DNA from 4 places in the Halioxenophilus sp. WMMB6 genome. Region 4 is predicted to be linked to each of the others. Evidence: predicted binding sites of a transcription regulator. Region 4 holds the regulator's gene; each other region holds the start of a gene.

What was found. The regulator sigma-54, encoded in region 4, starts transcription at its own class of promoters, with help from an activator protein. The targets are predictions, from matches to a motif close to GTTGGCACGNNNNTNGNNT.
Region 1: cynS (cyanase) is a predicted target of sigma-54. The motif match lies at 3,485-3,503, and genes of this name have one in related genera.
Region 2: SBL51_RS07430 (DUF1592 domain-containing protein) is a predicted target of sigma-54. The motif match lies at 3,567-3,585, and genes of this name have one in related genera.
Region 3: SBL51_RS08685 (formate/nitrite transporter family protein) is a predicted target of sigma-54. The motif match lies at 2,197-2,215, and genes of this name have one in related genera.

The regions. Positions count from the first base shown of each region.
Region 1 is NZ_JAWMQR010000003.1:648,324-654,263, reverse strand. Features, by position in the region: gene SBL51_RS11795 (TetR/AcrR family transcriptional regulator) at 26-700, shown strand; gene SBL51_RS11790 (hypothetical protein) at 733-1,203, shown strand; gene SBL51_RS11785 (thiosulfate sulfurtransferase GlpE) at 1,909-2,217, opposite strand; gene cynS (cyanase) at 2,921-3,361, opposite strand; gene SBL51_RS11775 (glycosyltransferase) at 3,528-5,042, opposite strand; gene SBL51_RS11770 (PilZ domain-containing protein) at 5,049-5,940, opposite strand, start outside.
Region 2 is NZ_JAWMQR010000002.1:369,116-375,055, forward strand. Features, by position in the region: gene SBL51_RS07400 (sulfite exporter TauE/SafE family protein) at 1-196, opposite strand, end outside; gene SBL51_RS07405 (GFA family protein) at 298-774, opposite strand; gene SBL51_RS07410 (GFA family protein) at 922-1,335, opposite strand; gene SBL51_RS07415 (VOC family protein) at 1,408-1,797, opposite strand; gene SBL51_RS07420 (tetratricopeptide repeat protein) at 1,834-2,571, opposite strand; gene SBL51_RS07425 (hypothetical protein) at 2,924-3,400, shown strand; gene SBL51_RS07430 (DUF1592 domain-containing protein) at 3,657-5,940, shown strand, end outside.
Region 3 is NZ_JAWMQR010000002.1:702,801-708,740, reverse strand. Features, by position in the region: gene SBL51_RS08690 (bifunctional protein-serine/threonine kinase/phosphatase) at 1-1,052, opposite strand, end outside; gene SBL51_RS08685 (formate/nitrite transporter family protein) at 1,110-1,958, opposite strand; gene SBL51_RS08680 (nitrate- and nitrite sensing domain-containing protein) at 2,540-3,823, shown strand; gene nirB (nitrite reductase large subunit NirB) at 4,121-5,940, shown strand, end outside.
Region 4 is NZ_JAWMQR010000003.1:423,089-429,028, forward strand. Features, by position in the region: gene lptC (LPS export ABC transporter periplasmic protein LptC) at 1-55, shown strand, start outside; gene lptA (lipopolysaccharide transport periplasmic protein LptA) at 42-578, shown strand; gene lptB (LPS export ABC transporter ATP-binding protein) at 588-1,313, shown strand; gene SBL51_RS10865 (RNA polymerase factor sigma-54) at 1,638-3,194, shown strand; gene hpf (ribosome hibernation-promoting factor, HPF/YfiA family) at 3,324-3,614, shown strand; gene ptsN (PTS IIA-like nitrogen regulatory protein PtsN) at 3,611-4,069, shown strand; gene rapZ (RNase adapter RapZ) at 4,088-4,954, shown strand; gene SBL51_RS10885 (HPr family phosphocarrier protein) at 4,989-5,258, shown strand; gene mgtE (magnesium transporter) at 5,478-5,940, shown strand, end outside.

The DNA.
Region 1 (5,940 bases), 230 kb from region 4:
GTGATGACTGTTTTAGGAGACGCCTTTGCCCCCCGATCAACCCCCACCCGCTGACCAGCCGAAGCGTCAGTACAACAACAGCAAGCGTCAGCAGCAGGCGGAGCAGACCCGTCGCAACATCCTCACCGCGTTGGCGAAGCAGTTGGTTAGTAACCGTTCACCGGAGTTCTCGGTGGAAGCGGCGGCGGCGGCGGCGGGCGTCACCACGCGCACCATCTTTCGCTACTTCCCCAACCGGGAATCCATGCTGGAGGCCTTGTCAGATCTGGTGCTAGAGACGACTGGACAGGTTCCTATCCCCCAATCATCTGCACAATTTTTAACAATTTCTCACGCCACCTTTCGCATGTTTGAGCAAAACAGCGAGCTGATTCAGGCGCTGCTGCTGTCGGAATTGGGGCGAGGAGTGCGCTCCCGCTTGCGAGAACGACGGCGCCAAGGTAATGCTGCGGCGCTGGATGAGGTGGTCAGCCATCTGGGCGAGGGCGAGCAGCGGGCCATTAAGGCGGTGCTGGTTAATCTGATCTCGGCGGAGAACTGGTGGCAGCTGAAAGGCACCTTTCAGCTGGACGAGCCAGAGGCCTCCGCCACGGTGACTTGGCTGATTGAACTGGTGTTTGCGGCGCTGGCCCGGGGTGAGCACCCGTTAGCAGAGCGCGCCAACCCGCCGCCGAGCGGTGACAACGCAACAGACGAATGACACATCCAACCGTAAACAGTAAGGACGCAATCATGATTCATCACATCTCACTGGCCGTTGCCCAACCCTTGGTAGTGGCCCAGGTGTTGGCCCGCTTCTGGCAGTCCGAGGCGCTGCCATTTCCCATGTACAACAACAGCTTTGTGGTCTTCTGCGGCGAGGAGAGCGGCAGCTGTATCGAGATCTATCCGGAGGCGACCCGGCTTGCCCCCTCCACGCCAGAGCTGCCGGCACTGGTTGCCGACCAGAGCCCACCCGGGGGTGCCTTTCATGCGGCTATCTCCGTGCCGGTGTCGGCCGAGGCGATTCAAGCTATCTGCCAGGCGGCCAACTGGTTTTGCCAGGTTGGTCCGCGCGGTAACTTTTTCCATGTGGTGGAGGTGTGGGTGGAGAACCATACCCTATTGGAGCTGCTCACCCCGGAGATGACCGCCGAGTACGTCGCCTTTGCCAATCAGCGTAATTGGAAGGCGATATTTGAGTCGCCGTCCGTGCAGAGCTAAGCCGAGTGTGGGGCTGCCGGTCGGCGCGACCGCCCGGCGATGGTGGGGATTCCCGCCGGGGTTGGAGATGGTTTGTGGGCGACCGCCGGTCGCCCCTACGGGGGTGGTCGTTTTGTGGCGGTGGATTTTGGGTATTGGGTTTGGTGTATCGACAGGGCTTGCGGATTTTCTCGGGGATACAATATTTCACCCGTAGGGGCGATCGGCGATCGCCCGGCGATGGTGGGGATTCCCGCCGGGGTTGGAGATGGTTTGTGGGTGACCGCCGGTCGCCCCTACGGGGTGTTTGTTTTGCGGCGGTGGATTTTGGGTATTGGGTTTGGTGTATCGACAGGTCTTGCGGATTTTCTCGGGGATACAATATTTCACCCGTAGGGACGATTGGCGATCGCCCGGCGATGGTGGGGATTATCTCCGGGATTGGATATGGCACATGGGCGACCGCCGGTCGCCCCTACGGGGGTGGTCGTTTTGTGGCGGTGGATTTTGGGTATTGGGTTTGGTGTATCGACAGGTCTTGCGGATTTTCTCGGGGATACAATATTTCACCCGTAGGGGCGATCGGCGATGGCCCGTGCATATAGGGAATTACCGCAGGGCGTGAACTGGTATGTGGGTATGGTTTGGGCCGAGTGAGACACAAGCCGTGTCGCACTTGGCACCAATCTCATCGGCGGGCCAATCTCGGCCCGGCTGGCCTGTAGCTTAGACGGTTTCCAGCTTTTTCCAGGCGGTGTAGCCACCGGCCATACTGTAGACCGTTTTAAAACCGATGCCGCCAAAGAACTCGGCCAGATCCTTACTGCTGTTGCCATGGTAGCAGTAGATCAGTACTGGCTTGTCGTACTGACGCTTGCGAATCAGCTGCTCGGTGAGGCCATCATGGGCCAGCATGGCGCCATCAATATGACCTTCTTTAAAGGAGTGTGCATCACGGGAATCCAGAATAACCGGATCATCGTTGGCAATGATGTTCTTGGCCTCGGCGGCGCTAACTTCGGTGTATTTGGCCATGGTAGTACCTATGTTGCTTACGGCGTTGTGATTGTTGGAATTGTTGCAGTTGGAAGGGACCTTCAAATTTCATGCCGGCAGCAATAGTTTCACAACCGTTAAGGATTGCCAATTCTCCCGCAGGTGGACCCACCAATAGCCAAACCCGGGATGCCTGAACGGATACGCCCGTCTGAGGTTTCCATAATGCCACCACCATTCGGGCGATCACCGATCGCCCCTACGAAATAGGGCGCTTCCAGAGGTAACCCCGAACCCATCCGGGCGATCGCCGATCGCCCCTACGCCCAATGATTTACCCTGAGAATGGATCGGGCCCAATTCCCAAAAACCAGCGCCGCAAAATAACCTCCCGGTGATGTTTCGGGCCAGCCACCAACCACCACGGTGAAACGAACACCCGTAGGGGCGACCGGCGGTCGCCCGCCAGAGGCACAAATTTAATCCGGTGTTAATTCCACCATCCGGGCGATCGCCGATCGCCCCTACGCCCAATGATTTACCCTGAGAATGGATCGGGCCCAATTCCCAAAAACCAGCGCTGCAAAAGAACCTCCCGGTGATGTTTCGGGCCTGCCACCAACCACCACGGTGAAACACACACCCGTAGGGGCGACCGGCGGTCGCCCGCCAGAGGCACAAATTTAATCCGGTGTTAATTCCACCACCCCGGGCGACCGCCTGTCGCCCGCTTGGTGAAGTATTACCAGCTCTTATAAGGCAGGAACTTGCCATTCATGGTCAGCAGCACGCGGTCGCCTTTGGGATCTTCGATCTTGTCGACCTCCATCGAGAAGTCGATGGCACTCATGATGCCGTCGCCAAACTTCTCCTGAATCACCTCTTTCAGGGTTTCGCCATAGACTCCGACAATTTCATACAGCCGATAGATAAGCGGGTCAGTGGGGACGGCCTGCTCCCAAACTTTGGTGGGGTACTGCTCCAGGGCGGTGACCACCTCGGCGCCCAATCCCAGGTAATCGGCAATGGCTTTCGCCTTGGCCGTGGGTGCGCTGTTCATGCCCAGGCAGGCGGAGGCCAGCCACACCGGTGACATGGCCAGGTCGGCGCCCATGCTCTCCCAGGTGAGCCCTTTGGCCACCTTGGCGCTGATAATGGTGTCGGTCATGCTCTGCTTATCCATAGTCTCTTCCTCGGCTAATTTTCACAATTGGGGCAGTTTTTCCGCCAGGGCGACTGAGCGTGCACGCAGGCTGTGCAATTGTCGGTGGCCGGAGTGCTCTTTTTTAAACGAACAGAAAAAGCAAAGCAGCGCTTGTGCCAGTTTTGAGGGCGCAATAGGCAGTTGGCTAAAAAACCGAAAGGCGAAGATCAACCACACCCATCATCACGGCGATGGCAAAACCGAACACCACCACCGACAGGGTGTTGAGGTAGATGGCCCAGAAGTCGGTTTGGACATTGTCGGGGGAGTCGATCTTCTGCCGGTTCCAGCGCTGCCGGTTGAGGCGAAAGCCGACATAGACCTTAACGATGGAGCCGACAATCTGGGCGTAGTAGATCAGCCCAATAAAGTAGGGCGAGAAGTGACGGCGCATCAGGAAGATATTGACGCAGTGCCAGAGGCGGGAGAGCAGCACCCACAGCACATAGGTGAAGAAGAAGGTGGGGGTGATGGTAAAGCTGCCGAGAATGCCGGCCACCGGCCCCGAGAGCGAGGTCCAGATACTGACCCGCTGGTCGGCCAGGCAGAGCCAGAGGAACCAGCCAGTTCGTTTTGGCCCCAGCGCCAGGGCCCGGCTGTTGTTGCGCAGCATATTGCCAAACCAGCGGAACATCAGCTGCTCACTGGCCTTGAAAAAGCCCCCGGGTGGCAGCTCCTCCACCGGGTAGTTGACCGCATCCGGGCAGTAGATCATCTCGTAGCCTTTCTCCAGCACATAGAACCAGGTGCTCTTGTCGTCGCCGGTCAACATCTTGATACGGCCGTGGTGCCAGTGCTCGAACTCGTCGTCCACCAGCCGTTCGATAAAGGTCTGGTCGAGGGCGATGCTGGCGCGAAACAGCGAGAAGCGGCCGGTCAGCACCAGCACCTTGCGGCTCAACGACAGGCTGCTCATGTAGAGGTGGCGCTGGGCCATGCGCAGGTAGAACCACTCGCGGATAAACCCGGCTCCCTTGGAGAGGGGTTTGCTGTCGACGGTGAGTGCCCCCACCCGCGGTTGGCTGGCGAAGTGCATCACGCTCTTGTTAAAGATCTCCTGCGACAGAATCGAGTCGCCATCCATCAGGCAGACGATGGCCTCCGGGTCGGGTTGGCGGCGGGTGATGGCGCGCAGGGCTTCGCCCATGGCGGTGCGTTTGCCCGTGCCATCCTGCTCCATCAAAATCAGCTGGATATGGCTGTTGGGGGCGAGCAGGTGAAACAGGTTCTCCACATTGTTGCGCTCCGCCTGGCTGGCCACGCTGTAGACGATGGTACTCGGCACGCCATAGTGTTCCAGGGCGTTGATGATGCTGGTAAAGACGACGTCGGTGACCTGCTCATCGATCTTATAGCTGGGCACCACCAGGTAGAGGTGGGGCGGTTTCCAGTCGGTGGCTTCGGCCTGCCGGCGCCACTTGGGGTAGGTGATGTGCTGGTAGATCAGGGCGCGAATCAGGTGGTTGAGCCCCCAGCTGTAGCGCCAGATGGCAATAAAACCAACAATCAGCAGAAAGTTTTCGCTGTGCGGGTAGAAGAGCTCCCGGGGCAGGGCCGCCGCCAGAAAGATCAGCAGCAGCAGATAACCGGCCAGCGCCAGCAGCTCTTCCTGACGGCTGGCGGTGGGTTGGTGGTTGGGCAGTAGAACGCGGAGATCCATTGGCGGTTAGAAGGGCAGGTTGCCAAACAGATTCATGGTCGCCGCCGCCAGCGAGGCCTGGATAGAGACCTGGGCCGGCACGCCTGGGTCGAGGTCGCCGCGCACCGGCAGCTCAATGTAGACCACGGCCCCGGATTCGTTGTCGAACAGGTTTTGCGGGACGCCTTTGAGGGTGGCCTCGGATTTCACCCGCTCGACCTTGATCACCTGTCCGGTTAACAGATCTTTACGGTCGGAGAGCAGCACATCGGCGCTGTTACCTAGGCCGACCATGGCAATGCGCTCCTGGGGAATCAGCGCTTCGATCACCAGCTTGTCGCGGTCCGCGGCACGCAGCTCCAGGACCGCGCTGCGGCTGGTGATGGTTTCTCCGGCGCTGATACGCACCGAGCTCACCTTGCAGTCGCAGGGGGAGGAGACCACCAGCGAGGCCAGCTGCTGATCCGCCTGCAGCAGCTGCTGTTGCAGCTCGCCAAGCCGGGCCAGACCAAAGGCGATCTCTTTTTTGATCTCTGAGGGGAAGCGGCCGTCGACATCAATGCGCGAGGATTTCAGCCCCAGCTTGGCCAGCTCCATATCGCTCTCCACACCCAGCAGTGCCTGCTTGCGTTGCAGCAGCTGTACTTCGATGTTCTCCAGCTCCAGAGCCAGCTTGGCCAGGTCGTTACCGCGCACGGCACCGGTGTGCGAGCCTTTAAGGTTCTTTTCGTACACCGATTGTTGGGTGGCGTGGTTGCGCTCCAGGGAGGCGATCTCGCGGGTCAGATTCTGCTGGGTGCTGGCCAGGTAGCTCTGATAGCTGGCCAGGCGGGCGTTGGCCTCGGTCAGCTCATCGTTGAGCTGGGTCAATTCGGTTTGTTGGGTGCCAATCTGCGCCTGGATGAGTGCCTTTTTCTCT
Region 2 (5,940 bases), on a different contig from region 4:
GGTGTTTAATACTGGCCCCCACCCCCAGGGCGACGCTGGCAATCTTATGCGTGGCCAGGGCCATGGTAAACGGCAGCCCCAGGAAAATAAGCGCCGGCAACTGTAACAGCCCGGAACCACCGCCCGCCATGGCCGACAGACCATTGGCAACTAACGACACCACAAACAGAAACAGTTGCTCTAGTAACAGATCCACAATGACTCAATCAATCCCTATCCCAAACCGGCTGACAGTTTAGGCAGCGTTAGACTAAATGCAAAGCGCTCCGGTCAGAGTAAAGATTAATGAGAAAGTCATTAGCCACGCGCCGCACGAAAACGCTGTAGCGTCGCGGCCGACCAAACTTCTTTTGGATTATAAAATTCATCGGCTCTAGCCGCCCCTTCCGGCAGTACCACCCAGGGCAGTTTGGTGGAGGTGTAGATGTGAATATCGGGCGGCAGGCGCCCGGGTTCATCGAGGGTGCCCACCCGCATAAAATTAATGTTGGGGCCGGAGGGATGGTAGTGGCTCCACAAGGCCACGCGGCATTTCGGGCAGCGCACGATGATCTGGCCGCTGCCACTCTGGGAGGGGGTGGTGATCTTTTCCAGCTCGCCCTCTACGGCAACCTGGGCGGCCTCCACCAGAGCATTTAAGGCGAAGGCGGTACCTGTTTCGCGCTGGCAAAATGAGCAGTGACAGCAGTGCACAATTAACGGCGTTACCGAAAACTGGTAGCGCACCTGGCCACAAGAGCAGCCACCGGTATGGAGTGAATTGACTTGGTTCATCGATCTACCTCATCCGACTATTTTTTATTGGATCAACCAAGCAGTAGCGCAATTCAATCGCTTAAGCTAACGCCAGGCTGGGAGAAGTGTTCAGAGGTTGGCATTAAAAAAATGCGCTGGCAATAAGACCACCCAATTAAATGCAAATTACCAGGGCATCTCTTCATCGGAGCCGCCAAACATTGCTGGGAAGCCTTTTAAGTGCGGCAGATCATCAACCACCGGCAACACCGCAAACTGGCACTGCAGGTGGTGGCTGGGTTTGAACTGCCCCGGCGGCAACAGATTAGCCTTTACCCCTTTCCAGGGTGCACCCGGTGGTTCGGCATAGAGAATGGTGCCGCACTGGCGGCAGCGGGTACGCGGATTGTTTTTGTAAACCCAGGTATCGGTTTCACCGCTTAAATGTTCAACCTGATCTTCCGGGTAGAGCATCACCCCAATATAAGCGGCGCCGTGCACCGCCTGGCAATCGTCACAATGGCAATAGAATTGATGAATCGGTTCCCCGTGCAGCGCAAGCTTTACTGAACCGCACAGACAGCTCACTTCACTCGTCATGGTTTTTGCTCCCGCATTATTATTTTGTTGCTTATTTGGGTCATCAAAGGTTGGTAGTTAAACGTTGGCTAGCTACTTTTGTGTTGGCCAACAGTTGGCCTCGACAGCGAATCGCCCGCCCTCCTGTTTAACCACACAGAATTTCTGGCCGGTGGGCGCCTGCATCACACACCAGCTATCCACTCGCGCCACCTCGGTTGCCCCCAGCGCCTGCAGCCGTTTTACCTCCGCCTCGATATCATCGGTTTCGATATCCAGGTGCACGCGGCTGGGGTGATTAACTTTTTGCACCTCTATGTGCAGGGCGTCGTTGGGGTCGCAGAGGCGCACATACTTTTCACCTTCGGCTCCAGGAAATGGCTCAATGGCCATGCCCAGCGCCTGCCCCCAAAAGCTGGCCGCCGTATTCAGGTCGTCGGTTTCGCAGTCGATAATAAAGCCGGCCAACTTACTTTTGTGCATGGTGCAACTCCTTGATGGCGACGATAAAAGATGTGCCTATTGACTGAGCTCACTTCTGGCCAGGCGCAGTATCTCTTTGTGTAACTGACTGTAGTGTTTCGGCGCCTGTTTGGCACCGTCGGTAATGGCCTGAAAAATTTGGCGGGCGCGGTCGTTCTGATTCTGGCTCTGCAAAAATTTACCGAAATAGTAGGCCGCATCGGGGCCGGTAAAGTAGCTGTAGAGGGTTTCGTATTCGTGCAGCGCTTCGGGAATGGCTTGCAACTGCTCCAGTGTACGTGCATAGAGCAGATGCGCCGACTGATTTTTGTAGTCGGGGTTTGCCTCGATCAAGCGATCCAGAATTTCCCGCGTGATTGAGTAATTCCCCAACTGGAACTCACAGCTGGCCAGGCCAAACATAAAGTGGGGGTCGTCGGCATAGGGGCCTTGCAGGCACTTCTGGTAGAGGGTTTTGGCATCGCTGTAGAGCCCCTTGCTGTAACACTCCTCCGCCAGCCTTTTGGAGTTCTCCACCGAGTCGTTCATAGCGTAGTGACGGGTGGCGGCGTTGAAGTCGCGATTGGGGTTGACCACCGAATTTACTTTGCGCCGGGCACTGCGCCCGGCCCGAGTGTGGCTGAATTCGGGCAGCACTTCCAGAATCAGGTAGGCGAGGGTACCGGCCAACGGCAGCATCACCACGATCCATATCCAGGTGGTGTTGCGCCCGGTTTTAACGATGTGGATAACAAGCGCAACCTGAATTAATACCGATAAGATAAAAAACGGCATGGCACTGACAATCCCTTAGTAGCAATCCTTTTAAATGGTGGCCACCGCCTGGCTGATAGCCGGCCGCGCTCACTTCTTATTGTTCCTTCTCTTTCTGTTTTGGCCTAAGCAGACGCTGAAAGGCCGAGCCCAGACACCCAGGTCACCAGGGCAGGCAGACAATTAAAGCCGAGCACCAACAACCCCGCAAGTAGAGATTCCCCAGGCTGACAACTGGCGCACTTTCTTGTAAAGCCCAACCATTTTCACAATATTTGCGCGCCAGTTCACCCAAGCCAGTTGAACCCTTGCTGGCCGCCACCACTCTATGCCATTGTTGCCACCGCTTGTAACCGCCGTCAGTGACCACCTTATGTACAAACTGCTTACCAAACTCCTGCCCGCTTCTTTTGCACCACTCCTATTGGGCTTGGCCACGGCCGCTGTCGGCGACAGCCAAAGCCTGTTGCTCGGCGCCTGGAACTGTAAGGGCGAGGTGCAACGGCCGGAGGGGAGCTACCGGGTAAACGCAGTGGTACAGCTGGCCGAGGCCAGCGCCCTGATCAGCCAGGGCGAACTTTTTGTCTTCAGCCCCTGGCTCGGCAGCGAGATTCCCATGTCGTTCAAGGCCACCGGCACTTGGGAGCTGAAAGAACAGACCCTGCACGGCAAACTTACCGAGGGCAATATCGCCACCGGCAACGCCTTTACCGATCAACTGGCCGATATTCTCGAGCAGCAGATTCAGGCCTCGCCCAACTTCCGCGCCGAGATCACCCAGCTCAACCAGCGCTCGCTCACCTTTAAGCCCGAACAGACCAACCCGGTCACCTGCCTGCGCGCCTCCTGAGAAGCGCCACCGATGGCCATCGGTAAGCTGCATGCACAGCTTGTGGGCATAGGGGTTATCCTAGGGCACAGCACCAGCCCGCCCGGGCGGCCACTGAAGCGAGCCCTCACTTCGCGACACCCCTAAACTAGGTTGCCCACACCAATATCTGTCCAACAGGTCAGGAATTGGCTTGGTAATTGCTCTTATCTCTCCGCTCATCGCGGGCAGAGCCCCCATTTGTAACCACCCACAACAGCAGTAGCCACAATTGAGTATGAATCCTCCGCTCTTTCGCCCTGCCAACCGAAGCCGGCGGCCGGGCTTTAGTACACCCCTTGCCTTGGCAGCCGCCGTGCTACTGGGCAGTTTTACCAGTGCCCAGGCGGCCGCCACAGAAGCGGCCGAAGACCAGGCCGATGACTTTCTCGAGGAGTACTGCTCCCGCTGCCACAACGATGAACGGCTGTCGGGCAATTGGTCGCTGTCGGCGGTCGACACCGGGGATATCGCCCAGGGCGACGGCCTGGCCGAGTGGGAGGCGATACTGCGGGTGATCAACCGCGGCGAGATGCCGCCGGTCAAAAAGCGACAACCAAGCCCCGAGGAGCGCCAGGCCTTCACCGGTTGGCTGACTGCATCACTGGATGGCTACGCTGAGGCCCACCCCAACCCCGGCCGGGCGACGCTGCGCCGTCTGAACCGCACCGAATACAGCAACGCCGTCAGCGAACTGCTGCAGCTGCCGGTGGATATTCGCGAGCAGCTGCCCACCGACGACAGCGGCTATGGCTTCGATAACATCGCCGATGTGCTGTCGGTGTCGCCCACATTAATGGACCGCTACATCGCCGTCGCCGGCAAGGTGAGCCGCCTGGCGGTGGGCACCGCCAACCCGGCCCCCTATGTCACCACCTATGTACTGCCGAAGGATGGCTCCATCCTCAACCAGGGTATCCCCTCCTACGACTGGCGCATGAGCAACGACCTGCCGCTCAACTCCCGCGGCGGCGGCGCCTTGCACTACTACGCCCCTTATGATGGCGTTTATGAGCTGAGCGGTTACCTCAACGCCAACACCAACAACGAGACCGACCGTCTGGAGGCCAACCGCGTTAAATTGAAGGTGCCCCTCAGTGCCGGCCCACACAGCGTCGGCCTCACCTTCCGCAAGCAGCTGGGCTTGGATGAGCGGGTACAGGTACTGCACAACAGCACCGACGTGGTACCCCTGCCGACGGCGCCCCCCACCCAGCTCACTCTCGATTTTGTGGTGGATGGCGCCCGCGTCGGCCAGACCAGCGTCCCCTCCTATTACATGTCGGACCGCTACGCCCAGCACAACTTCCTGCGCGACGTGATTCAGATTGATGTCGATGGCCCCTACGAAGTGGGCGGCCCCGGCGACACCCCCAGCAGGGAGAAGATCTTCAGCTGCCGGCCGGGCTTGTTTATGAGTGAGCGCCGCTGTGCCAGCAAGATCATCCGCCAGCTGGCGCGCGAGGCCTATCGCCGGCCGGTGACCGACGCCGACCTCGAACCGCTACTGGCGCTCTACCATCAGGCCGCCGACCAGGGCGACTTCGAAGAGGGGATCACCACCGCCATTCAGGCGCTGCTGGTGTCACCCAATTTCCTCTTCCTTTATGAACAGGATCCAGCCAACGCCGCTCCCGGTAGCGTGCACCCCATCAACGACTTTGAGTTCGCCGCCCGCCTGGCGCTCTTTTTGTGGAGCAGCCTGCCCGACGAAGCGCTACTGAGCCTGGCCGAAAGTGGCCAACTGCGCGAGCCGGAAACCCTCGCCGCCGAACTGGAACGGATGCTGGCCGACCCCAAAGCCCGGGCTCTGCAGGAGAACTTCGCCGGCCAGTGGCTCTACCTGCGCAACCTGGAGTTCCACAAGGCCGACGTCTACGACTACCCCGCCTTCGATGCCCCCCTGCGCGAAGCGATGCGCCTGGAGAGCGAGCTCTACTTTGGCCACATAGTGCGCGAGAACCGCAGCATCATGGAGTTTATCCAAAGCGACTACACCTTCCTCAATGAGCGTCTGGCCGAGCACTACGGCATTACCGCGGTAAGCGGGCCGATGTTCCGCAAGGTGACCCTGCCGGCGGGACTGCCGCGCGGCGGCCTGCTCGGCCAGGCCAGCGTGCTGACGGTCACCTCCTACGCCAACCACACCAGTGTGGTGCGCCGGGGCAAGTGGATATTGGATAACCTGCTGGCGGCACCACCACCGCCACCACCGCCAGATGTCCCTGCCCTGGTCACCCAGCGCTCGGGCAAACTGTTGAGCGCCCGCGAGCAGCTGGCGATGCACAGCGAAGACCCGGCCTGCTCCTCCTGCCATGTGAAGATGGATCCGCTGGGGCTGTCGCTGGAGAACTTCGATGCCATCGGCAACTGGCGCACCGAGTTTGCCCAGCTGCCCATCGACGCCAGCGCGCAGATGCCCGATGGCACAGCTTTTGATGGCTTTGCCGGCCTGCAGAGGGTACTGCTGCAACGTAAACAGCAGCTTACCGAAGCCTTCACCCAGCGCCTGCTCACCTACG
Region 3 (5,940 bases), on a different contig from region 4:
AACTCCGTAACTGTATAGAGGTAGTGGCGCTCCCGTGCGGCCGGGGCCGCCTTTACCACATGCAGATTATTGACCCGCCGAGCGATCCACTCCTCCATTAAAAAGCGTTCCAGGTAGATGCGGTCGTCGCGCTGCTCCTGGGCGGGAACCTTAAGCACCACGCTACTGCCGCTGGTTTCATCCACCGCCAGATAGCAGTGGCTGCGGCTGGTGATGTTGATCGGCCGTACGATTTTATAGCCATCGAGGGATTGCCCGGCGGCCAACTCCGGCGGCATGGGCAGTGACTGCAACTGTTCCTGCAGCAGGGCCGAGCCGCTCTGCGGGATCTCCTCCACGCGGATGATCTGCAGGCTGAGGTTATCTTCGCTGCCCTGTTGATGGGCCTGCTCCACCAGCTTCTGGCTCACCTGGTGGAGGCTGGTGCTGGGGTTGTGCAGGCTGTTGAGTATCTGGTTGGGCGAGAGGTGTTCGTAAACGCCATCGGTGGCCAGCAGAAACAGATCGCCGGCCTGCAGGTTAAAACAGCGGTAGTCCAACTCCAGGCTCTCGGCGGCACCCAGGGCCCGGCTCAGGTAGCTCTGGCTCTCGGCCACGTACAGGCGGTGGTCGATGGTGAGCTGTTCCAGGGTGCCGGCGCGGATGCGGTAGATACGGCTGTCGCCGACATGCAGCAGATGGGCTTTATCGCCTTTAAAGATGATGGCGCTGAAGGTGGTGACGTAGCCCTTGTCCGGGTCGAAGCGAGACTCCCCCTGGCGGGACTGGGCAAACAGCCAGGAGTTGATCGATTTCAACACCCGCTCGGCGGAGCGCTTTACCGTCCAGGCGTCGGAGGTGCAGTAGTAGTCACCCAGAAAGGACTTAACGGCGGTTTCGCTGGCCTGCTGGCTGACGGGGCTGGAGCTGATGCCATCGGCGATGGCGAAGACGGCGCCTTTAAGCTGTTCGGCACTGCCAGCGGGATTGCGATAGCCACAAAAATCCTGATTGGCGGCTTTTCGACCGGGTTCTGAGTGTTGCCCGTGGCTGACTTTCAGGCGGCTGGACATGTTGCTCTCTGTGAAGTCACCGCCCCGGCGGGGGGGCGGTGGTCTCGACGGTGCCGATTAGGCGGCTTCGTTGCTGGTAGCGGCAAAGGTGCGCGCTTCCAGTTTGCGCTTGGGCGCTGTACGGACATGGGTGCTGTAGAGGGTCAGGCCAGTGAAGGCCAGGCCGCCAACCAGGTTGCCCAGTGCGGTGGGGATTTCGTTCCAGAGGAAGTAGTCACCGATGGAGAAGTCGCCGCCCATAATCAGTGCGAAGGGGAACAGGAACATGTTTACCACGGAGTGCTCGAAGCCCATAAAGAAGAAGAGCAGGATCGGCATCCACATGGCCATAACCTTGCCACTGACGTGGGTGGAGATCATGGCACCAACCACACCCATGGAGACCATCCAGTTACAGAGCATGCCGCGGATGAAAATGGTAAACCAACCGGCCAGGCCATATTCGGCATAACCCAGGGTTCGGGCTTTACCAATACCGGCCACTTTGGTGGCAATGGCGCCGCCATCGGTGTTGAAGCCGTAGGTAAAGATAAACGCCATCATGACAGCCACGGTCAGGGCGCCGGCAAAGTTACCGACAAACACCAGCCCCCAGTTGCGCAGAATCTGGCCGATGGTTACGCCGGGGCGTTTATCGATCCAGGCCAGAGGGGTGAGCATAAAAACGCCCGTCAGCAGATCGAACCCCATCAGGTAGAGCATACAGAAGCCCACCGGGAAGAGGATTGAGCCCACCAGGTGCGAGCCGGTTGCCACGGCAACACTCACCGCGAACACCGCCGCCAGTGCCAGAATGGCACCTGCCATATAGCCACGTACCAGGGTATCGCGAGCCGACATATAAATTTTGGATTCACCTGCATCGACCATTTTGGTCACGAATTCAGAAGGCATGAGATAAGCCATAACAACCTCGCGTAAAAAAACCAATGAATTGATAGGTATCCGGCACAGTAAGCAGCGTGGCGGACGATTTATGTAACAAACCAAAAACATTTGGCCGGGCAATAGAGCTCAGTGGATAACCAGCACAAAAAAAAGGCGTCCACCCCCGCAGTAAGCTGAAGCTACTGTGGGTTGGTGGACGCCTTTATCCATTGAGTTCGATTTGTAGGGGCCTGCGGCCCAAATGCTAAGTTCAATAGAGCAAAGCCTGGGCCAAAGCGATTTAATGTTTAGTTATTGATTAATAATCAGTAACTTAGTGTGCATTGCCGGGACTGCACTGTGGTCTTGTGCGGAAGCTTAATGGTTCAAATGGTGTGCATGTTTCTAGTTATGGTCAATTATGGTGCCATTTCTAATTATCCTATTGGCACATAAAAGAGCATGGGCGCTAAGGCGGCACCGGCAGGTGAGTTCGGGGTTGTGGAGCGCAGTTTGCTTGGCGAATGGGGTGCGAGCGGAGGGTTTTATCCCTTAAGGTTGCAGCTGTGTGGTGGCCTCGCTTTAGGGGTGCCGGAGAAAAGTGGATTGAGGGTGTGTGTGTGAAAGCGGCGGACTTTCTGATTGCGGCCAAGCGGGTGGAGATCGAGTCTCTGCGCCAGCTGGTCGACGTCTGTAACCTGGTGACTGAACTTGGCAATCTGGTGCACAGTCTCCAGCGCGAGCGCGGCCTGACCAATGTCTACCTGGCCTCGGGCGGGGAGCGCCTGGCGGATGCTCGCCTGCAGCAGATTGCGGTGTCGGTGGCGTGTGAGCAGAAGCTGCAGGGGTTGCTGCAGCTGTTGGGTGGCGCCCAGTGGCGCGGATCCGCACGTCTGCTGAGTGCGGTCGCCTATGTCCTGCAGGGGTTGGTTGAGCTCAATGGTTTGCGGGTAAAGATGAATGGCTGTGAGCTGGCGCCGGCCAAGGCGACCACCGCTTTTGGCCGCCTGATTGCCGGGCTGTTATCGGTGGTGGGCGAGGTGGCCGATAGCGCCGGCGACCCGGCCTTGAGTCGCGGCCTGGTGAGCCTGCTCAACCTGATGCAGGGTAAGGAGTATGCCGGCCAGGAGCGCGCCTGGGTGTCGATTGGCTTTGCCCAGGGGGCGTTTGACGATCGCTTGAAGGAGCGGCAGGCCCATCTGCAGGCGGCGCAGAAGCACGCCCTGGAGGTGTTCAACCAGTTTGCCGAGGCGGACCTCGGCGAGCGCTGGCGGCAAATAGAGGCCAGTCAGTCGGCGCTCGAGCTCAATCGGCTGCGTGCTCTGGTCGGTGGTTTGGCGGCGGGGCAGGCGATAGCGCCGGAGATCAGCGAGGTGTGGTACGACCTGGCCACTCAGCGCATCGATGCCATGCGCAGCTTGGAGCTGGAGGCGGTGGCGGCGTTACAGGCGCTCAGCGGTGCCCGCCTGGCGGTGGCGGAGAGTGAATTCAAAGAGCGGCAGGCGCTGCTGGCCAGGTTGCAACCGGCGGAGGAGGGGGCGCCACTGCTGCTCACCGACCGGCCCCCGGTCTCCATGTTGCTGGGTGAGTTGGCCGGTGGCCTGGAGGTGGCGGAGTCGGGTTTGGCGCGGTCGCTGTTTGATGTGATTCAGGAGCAGGGGCAGCACCTCAATCGGGTGCGGGTGGAGTTGGAGGAGGCGCGCCAGGCGCTGTCAGAGCGCAAGCTGGTGGAGCAGGCCAAAGCGCTGCTGATTAAAAATCTGGGGCTCTCGGAAGAGATGGCCTACCGCAAGATCCAGCAGCGGGCGATGGACTCCAATCTGCGCCTGGCAGAGGTGAGCCAAATTCTGATCGATGCAGCCAAGGCGACAGGCGCAAAAAAGGTGCAAACAAAACGACGATAAATGTTTTTTAATGGTGCAATTTATTTTTATTTGCACAATATAAAAACACAACCTCAGCTGTTACTACTGGGGATTACTGGTTAGATCTTAACTAACCTATTGTTTTACCGAGAAAATAAATTAATGGCATGAATTCTGTTTATAAGATCTCCAGATAGGCGGTAATCAGCCAGTTTTGGCACTAGCCGCCAACCAGATTTATTAACACTAAGCTCGGACAAAGGCGTCCACCACCAACTGACAAAAGGTCAGATTGGCGGTGGGCGTTTTTTTTTGCCCTTAAAACGGAGATCGCCGATGAACATTACTAACGCAGTGACAGCGCAAGACTCCATCAACAGCAACCAGCTTACCGTGGTGGTGGTGGGTAATGGCATGGTTGGCCATCAGTTTATAGAGAGCCTGCTGGCCTCGTCGGCGCGCGACCAGGTGCGTATTGTCACCTTCGCCGAGGAGCCGCGCGTTGCCTATGACCGTGTACATTTGACGGACTACTTCAAAACCCATGAGCCTGAGTCACTGGCCATGACTACCCTGGCCGACTATGAGCGCCAGGGTGTGGAGGTGCATCTCAATGACCGGGTAGAGGCCATCGACCCGGTAAATAAGGTGGTAACGGCGCACAGCGGCACCACCATCGCCTACGACAAACTGGTGCTGGCGACGGGTTCCTACCCCTTTGTGCCACCCATCGAGGGTAATGACCGGGCGAACTGCTTTGTTTACCGAACCATAGAAGACCTGGAACAGATTACCGCTGCCGCCAAAGCCGGTGCCCGAGTGGGTGCCGTGGTGGGTGGCGGTCTGTTGGGGCTGGAAGCGGCCAAGGCGCTCAAAGATCTGGGGTTGACGGCCAATGTGGTCGAGTTTGCCCCGCGCTTGATGGCGGTGCAGGTGGACGATGGTGGCGGTGCGCTCTTGAAAGACAAGATTGAGCAGTTGGGTGTGGGTGTGCACCTGGCCAAGGCCACTTCGCGCATTGTAGCTGGAGAGAACCATGGCCACCGCATGGAGTTTGCCGATGGCAGCAACCTGGAGACTGATGTCATCGTCTTCTCGGCCGGTATCCGCCCGCAGGATAGCCTGGCGCGTAGCAGCGGCCTGGAGGTGGGTGAGCGCGGTGGTATCGCGGTGAATGACTACTGCCAGACCTCCAATGCGGATATCTACGCCATTGGTGAGTGTGCCCTTTGGCAAAACCGAATTTTTGGCCTGGTGGCGCCGGGCTATGCCATGGCCAAGGTGGCGGCCGGCCATATTGCCGGCGGTTATGAGACCTTTACCGGCGCCGATATGAGCACCAAGCTGAAGTTAATGGGGGTGGATGTCGCCTCGATTGGTGATGCTCATGCCAATACCCCGGGCGCGCTGGTCTACACCTATTTCAACCAGCCCGATGAGGTTTACAAAAAGCTGGTGGTCAGTGCCGACAACAAGCGCCTGCTGGGTGCTGTGCTGGTCGGTGACGCCGAAGATTATGGCACTCTGCTGCAGTACAAGCTGAACAATATCGAGCTGCCCGAGAGCCCGGAAGGGCTGATTCTGCCTGTCGGTGATGGTGCCGAGAAGCCCTCCCTGGGTGTGGCGGCACTGCCGGCTACCGCGCAGATCTGCTCCTGTCACGATGTCTCCAAAGGTGATATCGCCGGCGCCGTTGCCGGTGGTTGCGGCTCCGTGGCTGACGTTAAAGGGGCGACCAAGGCGGGCACCGGCTGTGGTGGCTGTGTGCCTCTGCTGACCAGTGTTGTTAACCACGAACTGGCCGAGCTGGGTGTGGAGGTGAGCAAGGATATCTGCGAACACTTTGCCTACACCCGCCAGGAGCTCTACCACCTGGTGCGCGTCGGCGGCATCAAAACCTTCAGTGAGATGTTGGCCAAGCACGGCAAGGGTGACGGCTGTGAAATCTGCAAGCCCGCTATCGGTTCGATTCTGGCCAGCTGCTGGAATGAATATGTGTTGCAGGATGAGCACATCGCCCTGCAGGACACCAACGATATCTTCCTCGCCAATATGCAGAAGGATGGCACCTACTCGATTGTGCCGCGCATTGCCGGCGGGGAGATCACCCCGGATAAACTGCTGGTGCTGGCTCAGGTGGCGAAAGACTACAACCT
Region 4 (5,940 bases):
GACAGGCGTTTCAAGTTTGGAATCACAGGTACAAGGTGTTTATGAACCCCGCTGATAGCGCCCCACACGCCCCTATTTGGCGGCTTCTGGCCAGGAGCCTGCTCCTGTTCGCCACAGCCCTGAGCCTCAGTTTCCAGATCAACGCCCTGCCCGATGACCGGCAACAACCGGTAAAGATCAACTCCGATCGCGCCGTGCGCAATGAGAACACCGGCGTCACCCAGTTTATTGGCAATGCCACCCTTATCCAGGGTAGCCTGGTGATCCGGGCCGACAACATTACCGTCAGCCACTCCAACGAGGGGATAAAAGAGATCACCGCCGTCGGCAAGCCCGCTATCTTTGAACAACAGCCCAAGGCCAACCAGGGCGTAGTCACCGCCAAAGCCCTGCGCATTGAGTATGAGGTGGGCTCGGAGATCGTACACCTGATCAACAACGCCAGCATCGACCAGGATGGCTCATTGATCACCAGCGACACCATCCGCTACGACATGCAAAACGCCCTCGCCGAGGCCGGCGGCAGCGAGCGGGTCAACATTGTCATTCCCCCCAACCAGACCACCACCGAACAGTAAGCCAACGCCATGGGATGTTTATCAGCTAAGCACTTGGCGAAAGCCTATCGCGGGCGACCGGTGGTCACCGATGTATCCATCGAAGTCAACACCGGGCAGATTGTCGGCCTGCTCGGCCCCAACGGCGCCGGCAAAACCACCTGTTTCTACATGATCGCCGGCCTGGTACGAGCCGATCGCGGCGCAGTCAGTATCGATGGTGAAGATATCACCAACCTCCCCATGCACGGCCGCGCCCGCAAAGGGTTGGGTTACCTGCCACAAGAGGCCTCGGTATTTCGCAAATTGAGTGTGCGCGACAATATTCTGGCCATTCTGGAGACTCGCCAGGAGCTCAAAAGCAAACAGCGTCGCGCCATCTGCGATCAACTGCTCAGGGAGTTCCACATCACCCACGTCAAAGATAACCTGGGCATGGCGCTCTCCGGCGGCGAACGGCGCCGGGTAGAGATTGCCCGAGCGCTGGCGGCCGAACCCCGCTTCATCTTATTGGATGAACCCTTCGCCGGCGTGGACCCGAAATCGGTGGCCGATATCAAGCAGATTATCGAACACCTCCGGGAACGCGGCATTGGCGTCTTGATTACCGACCACAATGTTCGCGAAACCCTGGATATTTGTGAGAAGGCCTTTATCGTTGGCGGCGGCCACATTATCGCCGAAGGCAATGCCGAGACAGTGCTCAATAATCAGTTGGTTAGAGATACCTACCTTGGCGCAAGCTTCAAGTTATAAAGCCCACCCTCTTTACCTCAACCACTTTTTGCGCGACTATAAGCCCCATCGACCCCAAAGCCACCCAAACACAGGGTTGCAAGCAAACGGGGCAGGCGCAAAGCAACTCCTCTCAAGCGCGCGCGGCAGCAGTAAATAGCCGCTAGACATCGCCGATCAGCCACAAATCTCCCACTCCTGCCTGATAAAACTTCCAGCGAATGAATTCTAGGCATAAAAATTGCTTAAATATATTGCACAGCTGACCTATTCAATACTACACTGCCGATAGCAGATTGAAGCTACCCCCGGTTTCCGTCTTCGTTATTGGATACACCGTCGTATATGAAGCAGTCTCTACAACTAAAGCTCGGTCAACAGTTAACGATGACCCCTCAGTTGCAACAGGCCATCCGCCTGCTGCAACTCTCAACTTTGGACCTACAGCAAGAGATTCAAGAGGCGCTGGAGTCCAACCCCATGTTGGAGGTGAGCGAGTCTGAAGACTCGGGTGACGACAGCTCATCCAGCTCCGACGCTGATCTCAAGCTAGAGAGCAGCGCCACCGAAACCATCAGCGAATCCAACAAAGAAGAGGCTGACTGGCAGGAGAACATTCCCGAAGATCTCCCCGTCGATACCCATTGGGACGACATCTACCAAGGCAGTGGTAGCGGCAATGTCGGCCCCGAGCGCGACGACAGCTACTTCGACAGCCAGATAGACAACACCGAAACCCTGCAAGAACACCTGCTTTGGCAACTTAACCTCACCCCCATGTCAGACCGCGATCGCATGATTGCGATGGCCATCATCGATGCCGTTGAGCCCAGCGGCCTGCTCTCCACCCCCATTGAAGATATCTACCGCGGCTTGGCGCGGGTGGTGGATGGCACCCCAGAAGAGGCGGACGATAGCGAATGGGAAGCGCCTAATGAGGTGGATGCCGCCACAGACGAAGACGATCACGACCGGCTCGACATCGACGAAGTGTTCGCCGTCCAGCACCGTCTGCAACTGTTCGACCCCATTGGCGCCTGCAGCGAGAGCCTCTCGCAGTGCCTGATGGTACAACTGAATCAATTCGCCAAAGATACGCCATGCCTCGACGCCGCTAAAATGATCGTCAGCGAACACCTGCTACAGCTCGGCAACCGCGACTACAAACAGATCATGCGCCGCTGCCGCATCAAAGAGAACGAGCTAAAACAGGCGATTTTATTGATCCAACAGCTGACTCCACACCCGGGTGAGCTGATTGGCAGCAGCGAAACCAGCTACATCGTACCGGATGTGTTTGTCAGTAAAAAAAGCGGACGCTGGCTGGTGGAACTAAACCCAGACATCGCACCTAAAATCCGTATTAACAGTAATTACGCCAACTTGGTTAAACGCGCAGACAGCAGTGAAGACAACACCTTCCTGCGCGACAACCTGCAGGAGGCTCGCTGGTTTTTGAAGAGCCTGCAAAGCCGCAACGAAACTCTGCTCAAGGTCGCCAGCTGTATTGTCGACAAACAACAGGGCTTTCTTGATTTTGGCCCAGAGGCCATGAAACCATTGGTATTGCACGATATCGCCGAAGATGTAGGCATGCACGAATCCACTATTTCACGCGTCACCACCCAAAAATACATGCACACCCCGCAGGGTATTTTTGAACTGAAATACTTCTTCTCCAGCCATGTCAGCACCGATAACGGCGGGGAGTGCTCCTCCACCGCTATCCGCGCCATCATCAAAAAACTCGTCGCCGCCGAAGACCCGCAAAAACCCCTGAGCGACAGCAAAATCACCAGCCTTCTGTCAGACCAGGGTATCCAGGTTGCCCGTCGTACCATTGCGAAATATCGCGAGTCGCTCGGCATCGCGGCCTCTAACGAGCGTAAGCGATTGGTGTAACGACATAGGATTTATCGGTTTCTGCTGCGCTGTTTAGTCTCTTGTGAATAGCGCAGTAACGGCGGCTCAGGCCGCCTCAAGCAACCGGTTCGGTACCTCACCGAACCCTATCGACAAAGAGGAACTGCAATGCAAATTACAATCAGCGGGCATCATGTCGAATTGACCGACTCCCTCAAGGACTACGTAGAAAATAAACTGTCACGATTGGATAAACACCACGGGCAGATAACCAGTACGAATGTCATTCTCTCGGTTGAAAAAATGCGACAAAAAGCGGAAGCTTCGATCCACGTTAGCGGCAAAGACTTTTTTGCTGACTGCGAATCGGATGACCTGTATACGGCTATCGACGCCCTAACCGACAAGCTCGATCGACAGCTCCTCAAGCACAAAGAGAAAATCAGCAGCCATCGATGACTATCAAACTGTCCTCTATTCTCGCTCCAAGCCGTGTTGTCTGCGGCTTGGAGGGGATCAGCAAAAAAAGAACCCTCGAAACCATTGCCAAATTGATAGCCGAAGACATCCCCGTGCTGGATGCCGAAGAGCTGTTTCGGCGATTAATGGCCCGCGAACGGCTTGGCTCTACCGGCATTGGCCATGGTATTGCCATCCCACACTGCCGTTTGGAAAATTGCGCGGGCACCATGGGTGCCTTTTTTAAATTGTCGGATAAAGTCGACTTTGACGCCATTGATGACACCCCCGTAGACGCCATCTTCGCCCTGCTGGTACCAGAGGAGGCAGATGACACCCACCTGCAAACACTCGCGACCATTGCGCGAACTTTTTCAGACGCCGACCTGTTGAGCAAAATTCGACAGTGCCAATCCAGCGAAGAGCTCTACCAGACTCTCATCGCAGTAGACTAACACCTCGACTAGGGTGCAATGATGCAACTAGTGATTATCAGTGGTCGTTCCGGTTCGGGCATCAGCAGCGCCCTGCGTGTGCTGGAAGATGCCGGCATGACCTGTATCGATAATCTGCCTATTGGCCTGTTGGTGCACCTGGTCAGCGCGCAATCCAACGCCGGCAAGCGCTACGCCGTCACCATCGACACCCGCAGCAACCTCGATCAGCTCAGCAATTTCCCGCAGGTGTTAAAGCAGCTTAAGCAGGGCTGCAAATCGGTACAGGTCATCTTTTTGGATGCCCGCGACGATATCCTTCTGCGCCGCTTCAGTGAAACCCGGCGCAAACACCCGCTCAGCTCCACAGCCATTGACCTCAAAGCCGCTATCGCCAAAGAGTCGGAACTGCTACAGCCCATCTACGACCTGGCCGACCAGGTGATCGAGACCAGCGGTTTGAGCCTGCACGAGCTGCGCAACCTGATCCAGAAGTGGGTCACCGGGGCCGAGCATCTGGGCATGGCTATTCAGTTCCAGTCGTTTGGCTTTAAACGCGGGGTGCCCGCCGAAGCGGATTTCATCTTCGATGCCCGCTGCCTGCCCAACCCCTATTGGCAGGCCGACCTAAAGCACTCCAGCGGCCTGGATGAAAATGTCGAAGCTTTTTTACAGGCAGAACCTTTGGTGCTGGAGATGCTGGAGGACATCACCCTCTACCTGCAGAAGTGGCTGCCCCATTTTGCCGCCAGCAATCGCAGTTACATCACGGTTGCCATCGGCTGCACCGGCGGTCAGCACCGCTCGGTCTATCTCTGCAAACAGTTAGCGGCGCGCTTCAGCGCCGAACATACCAGCGTATTGGTACGCCACCGGGATCTCACCCTGGCCGGGCCGTCCGGATAAGCCCACCACTCACTAACAATTACAAATAAAGAAGATGCTACAACAAGCCATTACCATTACTAACAGCAAGGGTCTGCACGCCAGGGTCGCCACCAAGCTGGTTAAAACCGCGACGCAATATCAGGCCAACATCACCATCGTTTTCGATGGCAAAACCGCCGACTGCAAAAGCGTGATGTCCATTCTGCTTTTGGCAGCTTCATGCAATTCAGAGATCGTGTTACAAGCCGATGGCGACGACGAACAGGCAGCCATTGATGAGATCGCCCTCCTGTTTGCCAATAAATTTGAGGAAGAGCACTAATTTCCTCATTGGCGCCTTAAAAAAGGCAGAAAATTCATCATCACCCAGTGCCCGCGCTTGTCAGCCAACACGAACAGAAACTAAACTAAGCCCTTGTTTTTATTGGAACTTGGCCGCCCAAATACGGCAGGACTGAAGCACCCTACAAGCCACCGGGCAGCCCAATATCCAGAAAACTCCCGCACATCGCTCCTACCTCACTAAATCGAATTCGAGTCTATGGCCGATAACAAAGTCAGCACCGATATCCTCACTGGGCAAACCCACTCCAAGTTGAAAGAGGTGTTATCGGCGCTGGACAGTGGTGCCTTCTCCTCCACCCGGCGCATGCTCAACAGCCTGCAACCGGCGGCAATAGCCCACCTGCTGAGCTCCTCGCCACCCAATCGCCGGATGCTGTTGTGGCAGATAGTCGATAAAGACCTGGAAGGTGAGGTCATCCAGGAGCTGCCAGAGAGCGTTCGGGTACAGCTGCTGTCGGATATGAACTCCGTCGAACTGGCCGCCATGACCGAGGAGCTGGAGGCGGATAACGTCGCCGACATCCTGCAACAGCTCCCCGACCAGGTTATCCAGGAAGTTCTGGCCGCCATGTCGACTCAAAACCGCTCCCGGGTTGAGTCGATCCTCTCCTACGACGAGGACACCGCCGGCGGCTTGATGGACACCGATGCCATCACCG